One region of the Thalassospira sp. MIT121401 genome, then DNA from elsewhere that is predicted to be linked to it. Evidence: riboswitches for the same ligand, from Rfam matches in the RefSeq annotation. Region 1 holds a riboswitch; the other holds the start of a gene.
The links. Region 1 has a riboswitch for thiamine pyrophosphate ahead of SIB88_RS14190 (ABC transporter ATP-binding protein). Riboswitches for the same ligand answer to the same signal wherever they lie in the genome.

Region 1 (4,212 bases):
GGTTCAATCAGTTCAACATCAAGGTCATGCTTGGCAAAGAAACCCTTTTCCTTGGCAACGATCAGCGGTGCGTGATCCGGGTTCACAAACCAGTCCAGAAGAATGACCAGCTTGTCGGCGGCAAAGGCCGATGAAGACGTGCCAAGAACCATTGCGCCCAATGCGGTCGCGGTGATCATGGATTTAAGGCGTGACATGGATGAACCTCCGTAAGATGCGCCAAATTATTCGTATGAGGATTTAAACCGCGGCCGATCTGGCTGCGGGGAATTGTATTACCGAACCGGTTTCAGGCTGTCGGGCTGCCAGGGCAGGGCGGCGCGCAGGACGCGATCAACAATGAAATATTGCGTGATCGAAAAGGCGCACAGGATCAGAAGACAGGCAAAAACCATATCAATCTGAACCCGGGCATTGGCATGCAACATCAGATAGCCAAGCCCGTGGCTGGACCCAACCCATTCACCGATCACCGCGCCAATCGGGGCAACGGCGGTGGCAACCCGGAAACCCGATGCAAAGGCCGGAAGAGCAGCGGGCAGGCGTATGTGGGTCAAAAGTCGCCAGCGACTGGCCCCCATGGTCCGTGCCAGATCAAGCCAGCCGGTTTCAGTGCGTGCCAATCCGTCAAAGAAGGCGACCGTCACCGGGAAGAAAATGATCAGGGCGGCCATGGCAATCTTGGATGCCAGACCAAAGCCCAACCAAAGAACCAGAAGCGGTGCCAGGGCAAAGAACGGAATGGCCTGCGACACCAGAAGGATCGGCATCAGCCAGAACCGAACCGGCGAAAACAGCGCCATCGGAATGGCCGCCAGCGTACCAAGGGCGGCCCCGGCAAACAGGCCAATCACCGTTTCGGCGATGGTATATTGCGCGTGATCAAGCAAAACATCATGACGGGCAATCAGGGTGGCCCAGACATCTGCGGGCGTTGGCAGCATGTATTTCGGCGCACCGGTAATCAGAACCAGCGCCTGCCATGTTGCAATCAGCGCAACCACAATGATCAGGGGCCGCGCAAGCATAAGCCAGCGGCGTTCTGTCAGTGGCTTTTTATGGGGATGAGGATTGTTTTGAAGGCTCATGACAAAGCCTCCGCACCATAATCCGTGCTGATATCTGCACCAAGTTGGCGCAATAATTCGGCCTGCTGGGCCAAAATGGCGGGGTCGGTGATGTTGCGCGGGCTCTGACCATCTGGCGTGATCGCATCGGCAAGGGTGGCCGGGGCACCCGACAGGACATGAACATGATCGCCAAGACGCAATGCTTCAAGCGGGTCGTGGGTTACCAGCAATACCGTCTTGCCGCGCAAAACCCGTGCGGCCAGTTCCTGCAAACGTAATCGATTGACCGGATCAAGGGCTGAAAACGGTTCATCCATCAGGACAACCGGGCGATCTTCCATCAGGGTGCGGGCAAGGGCGGCACGTTGTTTCATGCCCCCCGAAAGCTTTGCCGGGCGCAGATGGGCGGCATCGGTCAAACCGACTTCGGCGATCAGGTGTTCGGCGCGCGCATGATCGGGGCGTTCCCCGCGCAAGACCGCACCAAGTTCGACATTTTCGCGCACCGTGCGCCAGGGCAAAAGCAAATCCTGCTGCGCCATATAGGCGATGCGGTTCCTAAGGATTCCGCCGTCAGAACAGGTGATGTTACCGCTAACATCGCCTTCGACCAGACCGGCAAGAAAGCGCAAAAGCGTGCTTTTGCCAACGCCGCTGGGACCGAGCAAACAGGTAAAGCTTCCGGCCCGAAGGGTCAGATCAAGATCATCAAAAACATCAACGCCACCAAATGCCACACGGGCACCCGACAGGTGGATATCGAAACTGGTTGGATTTTGCGCCTGCTGGGGCGCTTGTTCTGTGTCGCGCATTCGATCCTTCCTACGCCGGTCTTAACCGGTTCAGGTTCAAAGGGTCGTTCGGCAACACCGAACCTCTCAGCCGATTTACGATCGGCCCCCCCGGAGATGACGGGACTATGCGCAGTCAAAACGCGTCCGTCAAGTTTTGTGACAATTTGTGTCAGGCGCTGCGCGCGATAAAGAACGATGATCGGTGTGTCAGATCGCTGTAATCAGCCCTTGCAGAATGGCGTGAATGCACGCAATGCTGTGGGCATCCTGCCGTTGAAATTGACTGACATCTGTTGTGACCATCTTGCCCGAAACCCTTCCTGATTATCGTCGGGGTGACATAACCCCGCGCATGATTGCCGCCGAAATTTACCGCGGGTCCAGTTACGGGCCGAAACATCCATTGGCGATCCCGCGGGTGTCGCTGGTGGTCGATATGGTGCATGCGCTGGGCTGGGTGGATGAAAGCACCTATTTGACGGGGCCGGTGGCCACACCCGATCAACTGGCACGGTTTCATGACCCGGAATATGTCGATGCCGTCATGCAGGCCGAACGTGACCAGTCCCTTCCCGAGGAGGTCATGGTCCGGTTTGGTCTGGGTAAAAATGGCAATCCGATCTATCCGGAAATTTTCCGGCGTCCGGCGACTGCGGCCGGATCATCGATCCTGGCAGCGCAATTGATTGCCGATGGCGGCATCATCCATCATCCGGCCGGGGGGACGCACCACGGATTGCGCGACCGGGCATCGGGGTTTTGTTACTTCAACGACCCGGTTCTGGGAATTTATGCGCTTCTCGATTCGGGGCTGGATCGGGTGTTGTATGTTGATATTGACGCCCATCACGGGGATGGCGTGCAATATGCCTTTGCCGAAGATGACCGGGTTCTGACCGTTTCCATGCATCAGGAAGATTTATGGCCCAAGACCGGTACGATTGATGACGTGGCCGGGGGCATGGCCCGCAACCTGCCCATGCCGGGCGGGATGAATGACGACGAGATGCGGTTCGTTCTTTTTGAATATTTGATTCCTCTTGCATTAAGTTTTGCACCACAAGCTATTGTTTTACAATGTGGATGTGATACTCTTGCCGAGGATCCGCTTTCAAAACAGCTTTTGGGCAATCAATCGATCTGGGAAGTCGTGGGGGCGATGACCAGATTGGCGCCAAGAAGTCTTGTTCTTGGCGGCGGAGGATATAGTCCATATGGGGTTGCGCGCTGTTGGTCCGGGGTGTGGGCGACCATTAACGGGATCGAAATACCACCTGTGTTACCCATCACAGCGGAAAATATCCTGCGTGTCATAAAATGGTCGCATAGTCGTGGCAGACAGCCGGCCAACGAGTTGTTTACAACTTTGGCGGATCCATGGCGGGGCGGCGCAATCCGGGACGAGGTCCGGGAACGCGTCAGAAGACTAAGAGGGTATGGGGTATGAAGTCGTTTATTCAGATGGCTTTGGTGGTGTGCTTTATCAGCGCAGCAGTGGTTGCGGGGCTTAATGCAAAGGCAACCGGATTTGAACGATCGCGCATTCTCGTCGATGGTGAGGTCTATAATGTCGAAATGGCCGTCACCCCGGAAGAACGATCGCGCGGCCTGATGTTCCGCACCGAAATGGCCAGTGATGCCGGGATGCTGTTTGATTTCGGCGGCGCACGTGACATTTCAATGTGGATGAAGAACACCTTCATTTCGCTTGATATGCTGTTCATTGATGCCAGTGGTACGATTGTCGGCATTGAAAAGCGCACGGTACCGCAATCGGAAACCATCATCCCGTCGCCAAAGCCGGTGCGTTTCGTGCTTGAGCTGAATGGTGGCTCGGCCGACAAGATGGGCTTTGAGGTTGGCGAAAAGGTAGAAGGCCTGCCGCGCTAGGGCGTTGTGGCCAACCCGCCCACAGTCAAAAGATCAATCAGCAATAGCAAGGCCGCAGACCATATCTGCGGCCTTTGGTTTTTGTGCATGTTTTTCGGAAAAAACGCATAATGCGGTCTTGCCCACCCGGCATTATGGTGCTAAATCCACATCCGCGTCGGGGAGTAGCGCAGTCTGGTAGCGTACCTGCTTTGGGAGCAGGGGGTCGCGAGTTCGAATCTCGCCTTCCCGACCATTTCCCTTTTTGTTGTCTGACGGTGATCCAACAGGATTTCCAATTCGCGACAAAAGGTGTAAAAGATGAAGTATTGGTAGGGGTTAGAGAGGCCCGTTAAACTGCCATAACCATCTTATCCCGACGGTCAAGACGAGGGTCCCGATGAAGGTCCGTGTTTATAAACCTGCCAAAAACGCCATGCAGTCCGGTCAGGCTGCGACCAAGCACTGGGTTATGGAAT
Region 2 (4,212 bases), 2.1 Mb from region 1:
TCGATATCCGTCCCGTTGCGGATCATGACGTCATATTCGCCCTTTGGCAGGGACGAAATATCCAGTTTGCACGGGAAGGTATGACAGTCACGATCAAGCGCAATGGTACCGTCCTGATGCGTCAGAATGACTTCACCAGCCGGCTTTTCAGAGCTGATAGTAACACTGTCGGTCGTCGGTTTCGGGGCAATCCGGATGGCTGCCACAGCCGCGGTCGTTCCGGTCAGGATACAGATCAGGGCGATGGCGACCGGTTTGCTGCGCATAGATTTCAACATGATATCCCTCGCGCTTGTGTGCATCGATCTCATGGAAACAAGATGCACCCCGAAGCCGGAGAATTAGCGGCGCAATTGCGGCATTTCCGTGCGGTTTGCTGCGCGGGGCGGGGGACAGCCATGCGTCACTGCCATCAAAACCCCCGCCAGACCGGAAGTTCGGGCGGGGGATTTTGACGATGAATTTCGGGTCAGGTATCTGATTAACCGGTTATTTCCGGGCTTTGATGGCATCAGAAATCTTGCGGGTAGCGCTTTCGGGGTCGGGTTGGCCGCAAATTGCCGATACAACCGCAATGCCGTTCGCACCGGCTTCAAATACCGGCTCGACGTGATCGCGTTTCAATCCGCCGATCGCAACGGATGGCAAACCGGCGATCCGAACCAGACTGGCAAGGCCATCAAACCCGATGGCCGGTTTGTGATCGGGTTTGGTCGGTGTGGCAAAGACCGGTCCAATGCCGACATAATCGACAATCGACCGATCAACCTTGCTGGCGACAGTTTCGTCTTCGATCGACAGGCCAATGATCTTGTCCGGGCCAAGCCGGTCGCGCGCCGTTTTTGTCGGCAGGTCATCCTGACCGACATGCAATCCATCAGCACCAATGGCGATTGCGGCGTCGATATCGTCATTTACAATCAGCGGTACACCGGTACCGCGCATCGCATCCATCAGTTCGCGCCCGATGCGTATCAGACCTTCGGTACCGGCTCTTTTGTCGCGCAACTGGACGATGGTTGCACCGCCAGCAATCGCTGCCAGGGTGGTTTCGACCATCGAATGGGTTCGGCACAGCTCGGGATCAAGCACCAGATAAAGGGACAGATCAAAGGATGTCATAGGACCTCGATACGCGCAGTGCCGGCAAAGGTTGCAGCATCAAGATTATGCAGCCCGTCAACAAAGGCCGTCATGAAGGATGCCGGACCGTTGGCTGATTTTGCCGCGATGCTTCCCGCAACGGCAAAATTGGTCAGGGCCGCGATGGTGGCTTCAAATGCCTGATCTTTGGCGATTGCGGTATAGGCGCCAACAAGTGCGGTCAGCGAACAACCCATGGCCGTGATTTTCGGCATCAGGTCCGAACCACCGGCAATGCGGACATTGCGCGTTCCATCTGTGACAAAATCAACCTCGCCCGTGACGGCAACAATGGCCTTCTGCGCGGTGGCAAGGGTGCGGGCGGCTTCTTCGGCCTGTTCGACCGGATCGCCACTGTCAACGCCCTGACCGGCACTTTGGCCGCCGCCAAGGGCGATGATTTCGGATGCGTTACCGCGAATGACAGTCGGGTTCAATTTCAGCAACCGGGCAACCGTATCGCGGCGATATGTGGTTGCGAAATGTGCCACGGGATCAAGAACCCATGGCTTGCCCGCATCATTTGCCGATTTGGCCGCGGCAATCATGCCTTCGACCCAATGGGGCGACAGGGTGCCGATATTGACAGTCAGTGCGCCTGCGATTGCGGCAAATTCCCCGGATTCTTCGGGTGTATGGACCATTGCCGGTGATGCGCCCGCCGCCAGAAGGACATTGGCAGCATAATTCATCGCAACATAGTTGGTGATGCAATGGACCAGCGGATTGGTCGCACGCATTTTTTCAAACAGCCCGGTCGCGGTGGTGGAAAGATCAGTCGTCATGTCGAGGCTCCAATGCAGCAAACTCAAGTGCGTTTGGAGACCCAGTTCGAAGTCGGAAAGATGGAGAACGCCAAGGATTTCGCGTTCACACCGTCCCTACGCCAGTATGAACTGGATCAGGTTCAAAGGGTCACTGCGCGGCAGTTTCTCAGCCCCCTGACGGGGCTCCCCTTGGTGAATGCCCAAAATGGGTTTTAATGTGCTTTCTGTCAATTCATCCTGTCGGTCACAGCATGATCAGGGACCAGAATGCAAACGGCGGGGCAGCTTGCGCCATCCCGCCGTTTGAAAATGTCGTTGGTTCGTCGTGATTATTTGCGACGTTCCATCGCAGCCTTAAGGGCGGCAGCCATCGCACCGCCGTCGCCGCCCGAATTTCCGCCGGCATTACCGCGATTCCCGCCGCCAGATGTATGTTGCGGGCGACCGCCATGACCACCGCGTGGTGCCTGCCCACGGTTATCGGACCGTTTTTCACGCACAGCTTCGTAATCCGGGGCCGATTTCATCGAAAGCCCGATACGTTTGCGGGGCGCGTCGACTTCCATCACCGTCACCGAGACGATCTGACCGGCCTTGACCACCTGGCGCGGATCTTCGACGAATTTGTCGGCCAACTGGGAAATGTGAACCAGACCGTCCTGATGGACTCCGATATCGACAAATGCCCCAAAATTGGTGACGTTGGTGACCGTTCCTTCAAGCTTCATGCCGGTGCGAAGGTCTTTGATTTCATTCACACCATCGGCAAATTTCGCGGTCTTGAATTCCGGGCGCGGATCGCGGCCGGGTTTGTCAAGTTCGGCCAGAATGTCGCGGATGGTCGGGACACCAAACGTGTCGTCAGCGAAATCTTCGGCGCGCAGGGTCTTGATAAAGGCCGAGTCGCCAATCAGGGTCGCCAGCGGTTTTGATGCCTTTGCACTGATTTTTTCGACCAGCGGATAGGCTTCCGGGTGCACGGCCGATGCATCAAGCGGGTTCTGGGCGCCACGAATACGCAAGAAGCCGGCACATTGTTCAAACGCCTTTGGTCCCAGACGTTCGACCTTTTTAAGGTCGGCACGGGACTGGAACGCACCGTTTGAATCGCGATAGCTGACAATATTGCGCGCCAGCGTTTCGGTCAGACCGGCAACACGGGTCAAAAGCGGAATGGATGCAGTATTCAGGTCAACACCAACACCGTTCACGCAATCCTCAACCACGGCATCAAGGGACCGCGCCAGTTTGGTTTCCGATACATCGTGCTGATACTGCCCGACACCAATGGATTTCGGTTCGATTTTGACCAGTTCCGCCAGCGGGTCCTGCAAACGCCGGGCAATTGATGCTGCTCCGCGCAGGGATACGTCCAGATCGGGGAATTCTTCGGCTGCGAATTGCGACGCCGAATAGACCGATGCGCCGGCTTCGTTAACGATGACCTTGGTGGCCTTAAGGGCCGGGAAGCGTTTGAGAAGCTGACCGGCAAGTTCATCCGTCTCGCGCGAGAACGTGCCATTGCCAATCGCGATCAGTTCGATCTTGTGACGTGCGGCAAGGGCGGCAAGGGTATTAAGCGCCCCTTCGAAGTCATTGCGCGGCTGGAACGGGTAAACTGTTGCGGTATCGACCAGTTTGCCGGTGGCATCGACAACCGCGACCTTAACCCCGGTACGAACCCCCGGATCAAGACCCATGGTGGCCTTTTGCCCGGCCGGTGCGGCCAGCAGAAGATCCTTGAGGTTATCGGCAAAGACCTTGATTGCGCCTTCTTCGGCGCTGTCGCGCAAGGTGCCAAACAGATCAAGCTCGATCGACAGCGACAGTTTGACGCGCCAGGTCCAGCGTACCGTATCAAGCAGCCATTTGTCGGCTGCCCGGCCCTTATCGGCAATACCAACATGGGCGGCGATCATGATTTCGGCCCGGCCCGGCTGACTGCGCGGACGGTCTTCGTCCTCTTTGCCAAGGGTCAGCTTCAACTGAAGGATATCTTCGTTGCGACCGCGGAAAAGTGCGAGCGCACGGTGCGACGGGCAGGTTTTGATTTTTTCGGAATGTTCGAAATAGTCGGAGAATTTCGCGCCTTCGGCCTGTTTGCCTTCGACCACCGTTGCGGTGATTTCGCCTTCGTTCCACAAATGGTTACGCAGTTTGGCGACAAGGTCGGCATCCTCGGCAAAGCGTTCCATCAGGATCTGACGGGCGCCATCAAGGGCGGCCTTGGTATCTTCGACGCCCTTTTCGGCATCAACAAACTTGGCGGCCTCGGTTTCCGGATCAAGGGTCGGATCATTGA

Region 2: it holds a riboswitch for thiamine pyrophosphate, as region 1 does, so the genes downstream of both, thiM (hydroxyethylthiazole kinase) here and SIB88_RS14190 (ABC transporter ATP-binding protein) in region 1, are expected to answer to the same signal.

The regions. Positions count from the first base shown of each region.
Region 1 covers NZ_CP138926.1:3,076,151-3,080,362, reverse strand. The annotation lists gene SIB88_RS14200 (ABC transporter substrate-binding protein) at 1-197, opposite strand, end outside; gene SIB88_RS14195 (ABC transporter permease) at 276-1,088, opposite strand; gene SIB88_RS14190 (ABC transporter ATP-binding protein) at 1,085-1,882, opposite strand; TPP riboswitch at 1,873-1,984, opposite strand; gene SIB88_RS14185 (acetoin utilization protein AcuC) at 2,160-3,311, shown strand; gene SIB88_RS14180 (DUF192 domain-containing protein) at 3,308-3,754, shown strand; tRNA gene SIB88_RS14175 (tRNA-Pro) at 3,913-3,989, shown strand; gene SIB88_RS14170 (ETC complex I subunit) at 4,134-4,212, shown strand, end outside.
Region 2 covers NZ_CP138926.1:598,435-602,646, forward strand. The annotation lists gene SIB88_RS02795 (hypothetical protein) at 1-278, opposite strand, end outside; gene thiE (thiamine phosphate synthase) at 490-1,122, opposite strand; gene thiM (hydroxyethylthiazole kinase) at 1,119-1,928, opposite strand; TPP riboswitch at 2,005-2,110, opposite strand; gene SIB88_RS02810 (Tex family protein) at 2,240-4,212, opposite strand, start outside.